One region of the Kluyvera sp. STS39-E genome, then DNA from elsewhere that is predicted to be linked to it. Evidence: predicted binding sites of a transcription regulator. Region 1 holds the regulator's gene; the other holds the start of a gene.
The links. The regulator PurR, encoded in region 1, represses purine synthesis genes. The targets are predictions, from matches to a motif close to CANGCAAACGTTTGCNTG.

Region 1 (7,301 bases):
TTCCAAGCCGCGGCAAAATTTGCCATAATGCGCGCTACTTTTTCTAAGTTAAGAGATTCAGATGTCCGACAATGCACAGCTTAATGGTCTTTGCGACCGTTTTCGTGGGTTCTATCCCGTGGTTATTGATGTTGAAACCGCTGGATTCAATGCCAAAACGGATGCACTGCTCGAAGTAGCGGCAATCACGTTGAAAATGGATGAGCAAGGCTGGTTGATGCCGGACACGACATTACATTTCCACGTTGAGCCGTTCGAAGGTGCCAATCTTGAGCCTGAAGCACTGGCGTTTAACGGCATTGACCCGAACAACCCATTGCGCGGTGCGGTGAGTGAATATGGCGCCCTGCACGCTATTTTTAAGATGGTGCGCAAAGGCATTAAAGACAGCGATTGTAACCGCGCCATTATGGTGGCCCACAACGCCACGTTCGATCATAGCTTTATGATGGCCGCCGCCGAGCGTGCATCGCTAAAGCGCAACCCGTTCCACCCATTTGTCACCTTTGATACCGCAGCGCTCAGCGGACTCGCGCTGGGGCAAACGGTGCTATCAAAAGCCTGTACCGCCGCCGGAATGGATTTCGATGCAACTCAGGCCCACTCTGCCCTCTATGATACAGAGCAGACGGCAATTCTATTCTGCGAAATTGTGAACCGCTGGAAACGTCTGGGCGGCTGGCCGTTGCCAATAGCAGCACAAGAATAGCAGCATAAAAAAAGCGACCTTACGGTCGCTTTTTTTTTGTGTGTGTTCCCACACCTATACATACTAACCGATTATTCTGCTTTCGGTTCTTCAGCGTATTTCGCTGCGGTCTCTTTAATCAGAGGCTGCAGTTCACCGCGCTGGTACATTTCGATGATGATATCGCAGCCGCCTACCAGCTCGCCGTCAACCCACAGCTGTGGGAAGGTTGGCCAGTTTGCATATTTAGGCAGCTCAGCGCGGATGTCCGGGTTCTGCAGGATGTCGACATAAGCGAAGCGCTCGCCGCAGGCAGACAGCGCCTGAACCGCCTGAGCGGAAAAACCGCAGCTTGGCAGTTTCGGGGAACCTTTCATGTACAGCAGGATTGGGTTTTCAGCGATCTGGCGCTGAATTTTTTCAATTGTCTCGCTCATTATCTTGCTTCCTCAAACTTCTTTATACGACAGTAGTTGGCCATTGTAGCGTTTCAGGCCCTGAACAGAAAATAACATTTTGTTCACGCTTTACTATTTTATCGTCTGACGCGTTAAGTTGCTTTATAAATATGTCTTTATCGGCAGCCGCATGAAAAACTTGCTCATTTTTTAGCTTCAAATGTATCAATCGATGTTTTTTTTTGCAGTTGCTAACGAAACAACGTTTTAGACATAAAAACACTATTAACAATTCGTGTTTTTATGGATTAGAATCATTGGGTTTTGTAAATCATACCCAGGCAAGGATGTTTAGCCTGCATACTCAGAGGGTTGTTCAGTGGCGCAGATAAAAAAATGGTCGTTCACGCTCTGTGCATTGCTGTTTACATCGCTATCATTCACGCCGTTGGCGCATGCTTCAGGGCATGCCAAAACGCCCACGGCGCAGAAGTCGCTTCCGGTAAAAGGCAGTGAACGCAAGAAAAAAAGTACGGACAGTAAATCTAACGCGAAGAAAAAAACCACCGCTGTCGTTGCTAAGAAAAAATCCACACCTGTAGCGGCTAAAAAAACAGCCACTGCAACACGTAAAGCCTCCCCATCACGTACCGCCAAAATCAGTAAGAAAGGCAGCGCGCTCAAAACTGCCAGCATCGTGACCACCTGCAAGCCGGCGCGTAAAGGCCATAAAAAATCCTGTACCACCAGCCCGGTCGAGTCTAAACCGACGACGATTGCTCAGGCGCACAAAGTTCGTGTGCAGAAAGCGCAAAAAACGGCGATGAATAAACTGATGGGCCAGCTTGGCAAACCTTATCGCTGGGGCGGCAACTCGCCGCGTACCGGATTCGATTGCAGCGGCTTGGTTTATTACGCTTATAAAGATCTGGTGAACATTCGTATTCCCCGTACGGCAAACGAAATGTACCACCTGCGCGATGCACGTCCGGTAGAACGTCGCGAACTGGAAAGCGGCGATTTGGTCTTCTTCCGCACCCAGGGGCGTGGTACCGCTGACCACGTTGGCGTCTATGTCGGTAACGGCAAGTTTATCCAGTCCCCGCGCACCGGCCGCGATATTCAAATTACCTCACTTAGCGAAGATTACTGGGTACGCCATTACGTCGGTGCCCGCCGCGTTGTCACGCCTAAGACCATTCGTTAAACACTTCCCCCGTTTGTTAACAAACGGGGTAAGCTTATCTTTTATCTCACCTTTTAATTTGCTACTCTATCCACACTCAATACAAGGTTATTGGGTGAATAAACTATAATAAGGAGAGTAGCAATGTCGTTCGAATTACCTGCATTACCGTATGCCAAAGACGCTCTGGCGCCACATATTTCCGTGGAAACGCTCGAGTACCATTATGGTAAACACCACCAGACTTACGTCACCAACCTGAATAACATGATCAAAGGCACCGCGTTTGAAGGTAAAACGCTGGAAGAGATCGTGCGCACTTCTGAAGGCGGCGTTTTCAATAACGCGGCTCAGGTCTGGAACCACACCTTCTACTGGAACTGCTTGGCACCCAATGCCGGCGGCGAACCGACTGGCGCGGTGGCGGAAGCCATCAACAAAGCGTTTGGCAGCTTCGCTGAGTTCAAAGCCCAATTTACCGATGCGGCAGTGAAAAACTTTGGCGCAGGCTGGACTTGGCTTGTGAAAAAAGCGGACGGCTCTCTGGCAATCGTCTCTACGTCTAACGCGGGTACTCCGCTGACGACTGATGCAAAACCACTGCTGACCGTAGATGTGTGGGAACATGCTTACTACATCGACTACCGCAACGCGCGTCCAAACTATCTGGAGCACTTCTGGGCTCTGGTAAACTGGAAATTTGTTGCGGAAAATCTGGCGGCGTAAGCCACTATCGCCGGAGTAATCCGGGGAGACAAAAAAAGCAGAAGGTCACGCCTTCTGCTTTTTCGTTTTTACTCTTGCGCCAGCGCCTCTTCGCCCCGGCGACGTCCACTGAGAAAGACCACCAGCAACGCCAGTCCGGCGACAATCGCCCCCATAACCGGCACGAAGCTATAGCCCAGGCCACCTGAGATGACCGCACCGCCGGCCACAGCGCCCAAGGCATTGCCAAGGTTAAATGCCCCAATATTCACTGATGACGACAGCCCCGGCGCCTCATGCGCAACGCGCATCACCCGCATCTGCAACGGCGGCACCACGGCGAAGGTTGCCGCGCCCCATACCACCATGCTCACCGCCGCTCCCACTTGCGTTTGCGCAAGGAATGGGATCGCCAGCATGATAACCATCAGCAGCAGCAGAAAACCTTTTAACGTCCCGCTCACCGAGCGATCGGCAAATTTGCCGCCCAGATAGTTACCGATAGAGAAGCCGACGCCAATTAAAACCAGCATCAGGGTAATAAAGCCGGACGTGGCATGGGTAATGCTGTGCAGTACCGGTGAAATGTAGGTGTAGAGGGTAAACATCGCCCCTGCCCCCAGCACGGTAGTGAGCAGCGCAGAAAGCACCTGCGGACGAACCAACACCGACAGCTCGCGTTTAACGTCCGGCTTTTCCCCACTACCGCCCTTAGGCAGAGACAAGAACAGACTGACGATAGCCACCACCCCAAGTCCCGCCGTCGCCAAAAACGACATACGCCAACCAATCGTTTCCCCAAGCCAAGTAGCAGCCGGCACACCGCCGATGTTAGCAATCGTCAGCCCCATAAACATGGTCGCCACCGCGCTGGCCTGTTTGTGTTTCGGCACTACGCTTGCCGCAACCACCGACCCTAAGCCGAAAAATGCGCCGTGGTTAAGGCTGGTAATAATGCGCGAAAGCATCAGCGTGGTGTAGTCCGGCGAAATTGCGGACAGCACGTTGCCTAGGGTAAAAATCGTCATCAGGAAGATAAGCGCATTTCGGCGGCCACGATGAGATAACAGTAAGGTCATCAGTGGAGCTCCTACCATAACACCAACAGCGTAGGCGCTGATCAGCATGCCCGCAGCAGGGATGGAGACATCGACACCCTTGGCAATCACCGGCAACAGACCCATCGGCGAGAATTCAGTGGTACCAATACCAAATGCCCCGATAGCTAACGCCAATAAGGGAAAGTTAATTTTCATGCAATGACTCCGTTTTACCGCCGACTGCGCGCGATATGGCAATATAGGGCAAAAGCATGACATTAATCACAGAAAAACAGAAGTGTACAAAACTGCAAAAGATTATTGCGAAATGCGTAACAATCAGCAGGAGGGAGCAGACGCTCCCTCGCAGGGGAATTAATGCAATATAGCGGTGAAGCTTGCTGCCACGATCAGAGCCAGCGCAACAAAAGTCGTGCACAGAGACAGTTTAAGATCGGTACTCATCAATTTTTCTCCTTTTGATTACCACAGTAAAACTGCGTTTAATCATTTTTGCACAGTTAATCATAAAAATCTTCACAGATTTAGCAGGATGTTTGTTTTTGTTCTTCCACTTTGCGCCAGGATAAGTCAAAATTCGACGCTTATTTATAAGCGTACCGGCCATTGACCCCCTCCTGTCGTCCTGTATCGTTTTCCCGGCGAATCACAATCATTAAGATTGTGCCAGGGTGTGTAAAGGCAAACGTTTTCGTTACGATTATATCAGGGGCAGGCTTGGGTCTGGAGTGAGATGGAATGGCAACAATTAAAGATGTAGCGAAGCGCGCAAACGTTTCCACTACAACCGTATCACATGTAATTAACAAAACGCGTTTCGTCGCTGAAGATACGCGCGAAGCCGTGTGGGCGGCAATCAAAGAGCTGCATTACTCACCGAGCGCCGTTGCCCGTAGCCTCAAGGTCAATCACACCAAATCAATTGGTCTGTTGGCCACCAGCAGCGAGGCTGCATATTTTGCTGAAATCATCGAAGCCGTTGAGAAAAACTGCTTTGAGAAAGGCTATACCCTGATTTTGGGCAATGCGTGGAACAATCTGGAAAAGCAACGAGCCTATCTGTCAATGATGGCGCAAAAACGCGTCGATGGCCTATTGGTGATGTGCTCTGAATACCCAGACCCGCTGCTGACTATGCTCGAAGAGTACCGCAACATCCCGATGGTAGTGATGGACTGGGGTGAAGCGAAAGCCGACTTTACCGACTCCGTCATCGACAACGCTTTTGAAGGCGGCTACATGGCAGGTCGTTACCTGATCGAACGTGGCCACCGCGATATTGGCGTGATCCCAGGCCCACTGGAGCGCAACACCGGTGCTGGTCGTCTGGCAGGCTTTATGAAAGCGATGGAAGAAGCGCTGATCAATGTCCCAACCAACTGGATAGTTCAAGGTGACTTTGAGCCGGAATCCGGCTACCGCGCCATGCAGCAGATCTTATCCCAGCATCCGCGCCCTACTGCTATTTTCTGCGGCGGTGATGTGATGGCGATGGGCGCGCTGTGCGCCGCTGATGAAATGGGTCTGCGCGTGCCGCAGGATATTTCACTTATCGGTTACGACAACGTGCGCAACTCCCGCTTCTTTACGCCGTCACTGACGACTATTCACCAGCCTAAAGATTCGCTCGGTGAAACGGCTTTCAATATGTTGATGGACCGTATCGTCAGCAAGCGTGAAGAGTCGCAGTCGATTGAGGTTCATCCGCGCCTTATCGAACGCCGCTCGGTGGCGGACGGCCCATACCGCGACTACCGCCGTTAATGGTCCTTACGGACGCCTTACGCTGGCGTCCGTAACCACTCCTCATTTAGAGTCTCACTGTCCCCCAGGTAATCCAGAAGCCAGCTTAGCGCCGGTGAAGCGTCACTTTGCTGCCACGTCAGGCAACAAGCCGCTTTCGGGAATGGATTCTCCAGCGTCAACGCCACCCACTCTCCGCTATCTAACCATGGCTGTGCCCGATGACCGGGTACCATTGCCGCGCACAATCCGGCTGAAATACAGGTTTCCGATGATTCCCAGTCTGGCACCACCACCCTCTTTTGGTTGTCCAGAAGCCAAGTGGTGCGTTTTGGCAACGAGCGCGACGTATCTTCGCGTACCAACGATGGCCAGTTGCGCAACACATCGTCACTCAGCGGCCCGGCCATCTTTGCCAACGGATGTGAACTGGCAACAACACAGTGCCAGTTCAGCATGCCCATATCGCGGAATGCGAAACGTCCACCTACCGGTATCGCCTGCGTGGCGCCGATGGCTAACTCTACGCGTCCATCCGCCAGCGCATCCCACACGCCATTGAACACTTCTTGGGAAACAATCAGCTCGACATCGTTAAAGTGGCGGTAAAAATCGACAATTAATTGGCGAGTGCGTTCGGGTTTAACAATGTTGTCGACGGCAATCGCCAACTGTCCTCGCCAGCCATTGGCGATTTGCTGACACTGCTGGCGGGTGATCTGCATTTTTTTGATGACAGACCGGCCTTCCTTTAAAAACCAAGCACCAGCCGGTGTTAATTCAACATCCCGATGACGCCTTTCAAACAGCGGTACCGCCAGCCACTCTTCCAACTGGCGCACCGTATAACTGACCGCAGAAGGTACCCGATGCAGCTCCTGCGCCGCTGCGCTAAAGCTACCGTTACGTGCAACCGCATCAACCACTTCCAGAGAATATTCAGACCACATTTTCTGCCTACAAAAAATTTGAATGCATGAGACAAATATTAGCGTTTCACAAGTGCTATTGCACTCTCTACACTCTGCCCGACTGTTTACTAACGATAAAAAGGGCGATTTATGCAACCTGGAAAAGGGTTTTTAATCTGGCTCGCGGGGCTTAGCGTGCTCGGCTTTCTGGCAACCGACATGTACCTGCCAGCCTTTGCTGCCATTCAGGACGATCTGCAAACGCCAGCATCTGCCGTGAGTGCCAGCCTGAGTCTGTTTCTTGCCGGTTTCGCCGTAGCGCAGCTTCTCTGGGGCCCGCTGTCCGATCGGTATGGACGTAAACCCATTCTACTGACCGGGCTTACCATTTTTGCCATCGGCTGCCTGGGCATGCTGTGGGTGCGCGATGGAACCACGCTGCTGGTGCTGCGTTTTGTCCAAGCCGTCGGTGTTTGCGCCGCAGCCGTCACTTGGCAGGCGATGGTGACGGACTACTATCCGGCACATCGTACCAACCGCATTTTTGCCACCATCATGCCGCTGGTCGGCCTTTCTCCGGCTTTAGCACCGCTCTTGGGCAGCTGGTTG
Region 2 (7,301 bases), on a different contig from region 1:
CCAGTTGAACACCGCAGGCCACTGCCAAGAAGATTCGTCGATGACAGCCTGAGTGTTATCTGGCAGAACACGCGGGATGTTTTCCCAGAAGCCGCCGCCGGTCAGGTGGGCGATGGCGTGAACGTCAACGCTGGCAATCAGTTCCAGAATGGATTTCACGTAGATGCGGGTTGGTGCCAGCAGGTGGTCGGCCAAGGTCTTGCCTTCCAACTGCGTGGTATCCGGGTTACAACCGCTGACTTCAACAATTTTGCGCACTAGCGAGTAGCCGTTGGAGTGTGGGCCGCTGGAACCTAAGGCAATCAGCACGTCGCCGTCGGCAACTTTGCTGCCATCGATGATTTCAGATTTTTCGACCACGCCAACGCAGAAGCCGGCGACGTCGTAATCTTCACCGTGATACATGCCTGGCATTTCGGCGGTTTCGCCGCCGACCAGCGCACAGCCGGACTGCAGACAGCCTTCCGCGATGCCGCTGATAACGCTTGCTGCGGTATCGACGTCCAGTTTGCCGGTTGCGTAGTAGTCGAGGAAGAACAGCGGTTCGGCGCCTTGAACCACCAGATCGTTAACGCACATAGCCACCAGATCGATACCGATGGTGTCATGGCGCTTTAAATCCATCGCTAAGCGCAATTTCGTGCCAACGCCGTCAGTGCCAGAAACCAGCACCGGTTCGCGATATTTTTGCGGCAGCGCGCACAATGCGCCGAACCCACCCAGTCCACCCATCACTTCTGGACGGCGAGTTTTCTTCACCACCCCTTTGATACGGTCAACCAGAGCGTTTCCTGCGTCAATATCAACACCGGCATCTTTATAGCTGAGAGAGGTTTTGTCGGTCACTGCTAAGTCTCCACGCGTTTGCGTTAGCAAGAAAAATCGGCGCAATTCTATCAGTCCAGGCAAACGTTTGCGAGCCTATTCTGCACCCATTTTTTTGGCCCTGATTTTTCCCGCTTTTCCGCCATTTAATCGGTCAAATATGATACTGCTCACGAAAATGAAGCCGGGTATATCCTTGTCCTTGCATCCATTGTACAGAATCCACATCATATGAATGAAACCGGTTTCTGTTTTTGTTGCAGATGCCCAATGAACAGATTTGAACGCAGCCAGAAGGGATGAATGGAATGAAAATAGCTGCCTTTGATATTGGCGGTACCGCGTTAAAAATGGGCGTTGTCGATGAACACGGTGAGCTGCTGGAAAAAGGCAAATGCCCGATCAGCGATAGCGACGGCGAGCAAATTCTCGCGGCAATTGAAGCTTGGATCGCCGCGCATCCCGAATGCACCGGCGTCGCCATTAGCGCGCCGGGTTACGTTAACCCCCACACTGGTTATATCGAGATGGGCGGTGCTATTCGTCGGTTCGATAACTTCGCCATTAAAGCGTGGCTGGAAGCGCGTTGCGGGCTGCCCGTCGCCATCGAAAATGACGCTAACTGCGTGCTGCTCGCCGAGCGTTGGCAGGGCAAGGCGACGGAGATGGCAAACTTTCTCGTGCTTACCATCGGCACCGGCATCGGTGGCGCAATTTTTTGTAATAACCAGCTGGTCCACGGCGCGAGATTCCGCGCGGGTGAATTTGGTTATATGCAAACTTCACGTCCCGGTTCTCGCGATGTTCGCCGTTACACCATGAATGAAAACTGCACTTTGCGCGTATTGCGCTATCGCTATGCGCAGCATCTTGGCAAATCGTTGGACGAGGTGACTGGCGAGGAGATTTTCGACCGCTTCGACGCGGGAGACGCCGCCTGCCAGCGACTGGTCGCCGAGTTCTTCAATGGTCTGGGCACCGGGCTCTACAACTTGGTCAATCTGTTTGACCCACAAACTATTCTCATCGGCGGCGGTATCGTTGAGCGCCCCGGTTTTCTGGCGTTGATGCGGGAGCATCTGGCCTGGTTCGGCATTGCCGACTACATCGATACGGTCAGCCACGGTAATGACGCCGGGCTTATCGGCGCGGTTTATCATTTCAATCAGCAGTATAAGCAGTGATAACTAACTGATTAAAGAGGGAAAGATATGTCTGGATTTAAAGCTGATTTTCTCTGGGGCGGCGCGGTAGCGGCACATCAACTGGAAGGCGGTTGGAAAGAAGGCGGCAAGGGCGTTAGCGTGGCGGACGTCATGACCGCTGGCGCCCACGGCGTACCGCGTGAAATCACCGACGGCGTGCTGCCGGGGAAAAACTACCCAAACCATGAAGCCATCGATTTCTACCATCGCTATAAAGACGATCTGAAACTGTTCGCTGAGATGGGCTACAAATGTTTCCGTACCTCCATTGCCTGGACGCGTATTTTCCCTAATGGCGACGAGCAGGAACCAAACGAAGCAGGCTTGCAATTCTATGATGACCTGTTTGACGAGTGCTTGAAGCTGGGTATTGAACCGGTTATCACCCTGTCGCACTTCGAAATGCCGTATCACCTTGTGACCGAATACGGAGGCTGGCGTAACCGTAAGCTGATTGATTTCTTCGTCCGTTTTGCTGAAGTGGTATTTACCCGCTACCAGCACAAAGTGAAGTACTGGATGACGTTCAACGAAATCAACAACCAGGCTAACTTCCACGAAGATTTTGCTCCGTTCACCAACTCCGGTTTGAAGTACCTGCCGGGCGAGGACCGTGAGCCGGTGATGTACCAAGCGGCACACTATGAGCTGGTGGCCAGCGCCCTAGCGGTAAAAGCGGCGCGTGAGATCAACCCTGCGCTGCAGGTCGGTTGCATGATAGCCATGTGCCCAATCTACCCGCTGACCTGTGCGCCAAATGACATGATGATGGCGATGAACGCCATGCATCGCCGCTACTGGTTCACCGATGTTCATGTACGCGGTAAGTACCCACAGCATTTGCTGAACTACTTCGAGCGTCGCGGTTTTGCACTGGATATCACCGAAGAAGACCATCAGGCACTGACCCAAGGCTGCGTCGATTATATTGGCTTTAGCTATTACATGTCGTTTGCAACAAAAGCCACGCCTGACAATCCACAGCTGGACTACGATGAAACCACCAGCCTGGTATCCAACCCGTATGTACAAAAATCAGATTGGGGCTGGCAGATTGACCCGGTGGGCCTGCGTTACTCACTGAACTGGTTCTATGACCACTATCAACTGCCGCTGTTTATCGTAGAAAACGGCTTTGGCGCTATCGATGTGCTGGAGAGCGACGGCACGGTGAATGACCAGTACCGTATAGACTACCTCTCGGCGCACATTGCTGAAATGAAAAAAGCGGTGGTAGAAGATGGCGTGGATCTGATGGGCTACACCCCGTGGGGCTGTATTGACCTAGTTTCTGCCGGCACCGGTGAGATGAAAAAACGCTATGGCTTTATCTACGTTGATAAAGATAACGAAGGCAACGGCACGCTAGCGCGCAGCCGCAAAAAATCTTTTGCTTGGTATCAAAAGGTGATTGCGACTAACGGAAGTGAGCTGTAACTAGCTGAATATGAATAATAAAACCCCGTTATGCGGGGTTTATTTTTATCCTGACTTATACTCTCTGCAGTCCCATTCGCCGCTTTGCTTGATCCCGTGGGTATGGCGCAATCGAAAAAAAGCGGTATAATCCGGCGATTTTTTTTGTGGCTGCCCATTCAAAGGAGAAAGAGAATGAAGATTGTGGAAGTTAAACACCCACTCGTCAAACACAAGCTGGGCCTGATGCGCGAGAACGACATCAGCACCAAACGCTTCCGTGAACTCGCCTCCGAAGTCGGCAGCCTGCTGACTTATGAAGCTACCGCCGGTCTGGAAACGGAAAAAGTAACGATCGAAGGCTGGAACGGTCCGGTAGAAATCGACCAGATCAAAGGTAAGAAAATTACCGTTGTGCCAATCCTGCGCGCAGGTCTCGGCATGATGGACGGTGTTCTGGAAAATGTGCCAAGCGCACGTATCAGCGTTGTCGGTATGTACCGCGACGAAGAGACGTTGGAGCCGGTACCTTACTTCCAGAAGCTGGTTTCCAACATTGATGAGCGCATGGCGCTGATCGTCGATCCTATGCTGGCTACCGGTGGTTCCGTTATCGCGACCATCGATCTGCTGAAAAAAGCGGGCTGCTCTAGCATCAAGGTGCTGGTACTGGTTGCGGCACCGGAAGGTATTGCCGCGCTGGAAAAAGCGCACCCGGACATCGAGCTGTACACGGCGTCAATTGACCAAGGCCTCAACGAGCACGGATACATTATTCCGGGCCTCGGCGATGCCGGCGATAAGATCTTTGGTACCAAGTAAACGAAAAATTAAAAAGAGCCGACTTTGAAAGTCGGCTTTTTTTTGAATAAAAACAACTGGGCTAATAACACAACAGAGGAAAAATACCATGACGCGCCGTGCCATTGGGGTAAGTGAAAGACCGCCGCTCTTACAAACTATCCCGCTTAGCTTGCAGCATTTATTTGCCATGTTTGGCGCAACCGTGCTGGTGCCGGTTCTGTTCCACATTAACCCGGCCACCGTGCTGTTGTTTAATGGCCTTGGGACATTACTGTATCTCTTCATCTGTAAAGGTAAAATCCCGGCCTATCTGGGCTCCAGCTTTGCCTTTATTTCTCCTGTGCTGCTGCTTTTGCCGCTGGGTTACGAAGTGGCGCTGGGCGGCTTTATCATGTGTGGCGTACTTTTCTGTATCGTCTCCTTTATCGTTAAGAAAGCCGGTACCGGCTGGCTTGACGTGATGTTCCCTCCGGCGGCAATGGGCGCAATCGTTGCCGTTATCGGTCTGGAACTGGCTGGCGTTGCGGCGAATATGGCCGGCCTGTTGCCACCGGACGGTCAGTCTGCGGATACGAAAACCATCATCATCTCGCTGGTCACGCTTGGCGTAACCGTCTTTGGTTCCGTTTTGTTCCGCGGCTTCCTGGCTATTATCCCTATTCTTATCGGGGTGCTGGTGGGTTACGCACTCTCCTTCGTGATGGGGGTTGTTGATACGACGCCTATCGCGCAAGCGCACTGGTTCGCGCTGCCAACCTTCTACACTCCACGCTTTGAATGGTTTGCTATCTTAACCATCCTGCCTGCGGCGCTGGTGGTGATTGCCGAGCACGTTGGTCACCTGGTGGTGACGGCGAATATCGTGAAGAAAGATCTGATCCGTGACCCAGGCCTGCATCGCTCGATGTTTGCTAACGGCCTGTCGACGGTCATCTCCGGTTTCTTCGGCTCAACGCCGAACACCACCTACGGTGAGAACATCGGTGTCATGGCGATTACCCGCGTGTACAGCACCTGGGTTATCGGTGGTGCGGCGATTATCGCCATTCTGCTGTCGTGCGTGGGCAAACTGGCGGCAGCGATTCAGATTATCCCGCTGCCGGTGATGGGCGGCGTTTCTCTGCTGCTGTACGGCGTTATCGGCGCATCCGGTATCCGCGTGCTGATTGAATCCAAAGTTGATTACAGCAAAGCGCAAAACCTGATCCTGACCTCCGTTATCCTGATTATCGGCGTGAGCGGCGCGAAAGTGCATATTGGTGCCGCTGAGTTGAAAGGCATGGCGCTGGCAACTATCGTCGGGATCTGCCTGAGCTTGGTGTTTAAACTGATTAGCGTACTGCGTCCGGAAGAAGTGGTGCTGGACGCTGAAGATAGCGATCAACCTTCTCATTGATCCTAAAGCCGGGCGGGATCGCCGCCCGGTTCTCTCTGTCCCCATTTGTGTGGTAAACTCAGCGGGTTTTTTCGTAAGCCCATGTTGAGGTCTCTCTGAACGCACCGGCACAGCTCTCTTTGCCACTTTATCTTCCCGATGATGAAACTTTTGCGAGTTTCTGGCCGGGTGATAACCCCTCTTTACTTGCTGCCGTACAAAACGTACTGCGACAAGAACATAGCGGATACATCTATATCTGGTCGCGTGAAGGCGCTGGCCGCAGCCACCTGCTGCATGCCGCCTGTGCCGAACTGTCCCAGCGCGGCGATGCGGTCGGCTACGTGCCGCTGGATAAGCGTACCTGGTTTGTGCCGGAAGTACTGGATGGGATGGAGCAGCTTTCACTGGTTTGCATCGATAATATTGAGTGCGTTGCCGGTGATGAGCTGTGGGAGATGGCGATTTTCAACCTGTATAACCGAATTCTTGAATCTGGCAATACTCGACTTTTGATCACCGGCGATCGCCCACCGCGTCAGCTTAACTTGGGCCTTCCGGATCTGGCTTCACGTCTGGACTGGGGGCAAATCTACAAGCTTCAGCCGCTCTCGGACGAAGATAAGCTGCAGGCGTTGCAGCTGCGTGCACGCCTGCGGGGATTTGAGATGCCGGAAGACGTGTGCCGTTTCCTGCTTAAACGGCTCGATCGTGAAATGCGCACGCTATTCCTGACGCTCGATCAGCTCGATCATGCGTCTATTACCGCTCAGCGCAAACTGACTATTCCGTTTGTCAAAGAGATCCTAAAGCTCTAGCGTCTTTCCCGGCGTCGTGATGTTCGGCCGGGCAACCATCGTAGGCCTGATAAGCGTAGCGCCATCAGGCACCCGGAGCAGATTGCCGGATGGCGGCTTTGCCTTATCCGGCCTACAAAAAGGCCAACCGAACAGCCAGCGCATGATATGGCGCTGTAATTTAGCGTAGGCCTGATAAGCGTAGCGCCATCAGGCAGAGCGGAGCAGATTGCCGGATGGCGGCGTTGACTTATCCGGCCTACGAATATTCCTCAGCGGCTAGATCATTGAGCAGATGCTGCATCAGCAGCGGAATCGGTCTCCCTGACGCCACACTTTTACCTCCTTCACGCCACAGTGCCGTTCCGCTGACATCAAGATGCGCCCACGGAATATTTTGCGGGCAGAAGTGATGCAGCAGCCATGCCGCAGATGCGCTGATAGCGGCGTTGTTGGTTGGCGTATTGCACAAATCAGCAATCGCGCTGTCGGTTTGCTTTTTCAGCCGCGCATCCAGCGGCAGCGACCAGACTTCATCGCCGCTTTGTTCACCGGCTACGGTCAGTGCGTGACGCAGCGCGTTATCCTGCGTCATCAAGCCGCTCAATTCGTAGCCCAGCGCTTTGACTACCGCACCGGTCAGCGTGGCTAAATCAATGATGTAACGTGTTTTCTCGTGACGCTGACTGGCCCAGGCGATGGCGTCGGAGAGCACCAGCCGACCTTCGGCATCGGTGTTGTTGATCTCCACGGTCATACCGTTACAGGCACGAGCTACACTGCCTGGCTGCATCGCGTCAGGACCAATTGCGTTCTCGGCCAGCGCCAGCACGCCCATCACGCGAACCGGCAGGTTGAGTTCGGCAATGCTCAGCATCA

Region 2: purM (phosphoribosylformylglycinamidine cyclo-ligase) is a predicted target of PurR. The motif match lies at 903-920, and genes of this name have one in related genera.

Annotation. Positions count from the first base shown of each region.
Region 1 is NZ_JBFQGA010000003.1:336,398-343,698, reverse strand. Features, by position in the region: gene rnt (ribonuclease T) at 62-709, shown strand; gene AB4K05_RS08205 (Grx4 family monothiol glutaredoxin) at 781-1,125, opposite strand; gene AB4K05_RS08200 (C40 family peptidase) at 1,466-2,293, shown strand; gene sodB (superoxide dismutase [Fe]) at 2,417-2,998, shown strand; gene AB4K05_RS08190 (MFS transporter) at 3,067-4,233, opposite strand; gene AB4K05_RS08185 (YnhF family membrane protein) at 4,393-4,482, opposite strand; gene purR (HTH-type transcriptional repressor PurR) at 4,777-5,802, shown strand; gene punR (DNA-binding transcriptional activator PunR) at 5,820-6,731, opposite strand; gene punC (purine nucleoside transporter PunC) at 6,843-7,301, shown strand, end outside.
Region 2 is NZ_JBFQGA010000004.1:461,896-469,196, reverse strand. Features, by position in the region: gene purM (phosphoribosylformylglycinamidine cyclo-ligase) at 1-846, opposite strand, end outside; gene bglK (beta-glucoside kinase BglK) at 1,134-2,009, shown strand; gene AB4K05_RS11540 (6-phospho-beta-glucosidase) at 2,037-3,467, shown strand; gene upp (uracil phosphoribosyltransferase) at 3,642-4,268, shown strand; gene uraA (uracil permease) at 4,357-5,646, shown strand; gene AB4K05_RS11525 (DnaA inactivator Hda) at 5,742-6,443, shown strand; gene AB4K05_RS11520 (M17 family metallopeptidase) at 6,682-7,301, opposite strand, start outside.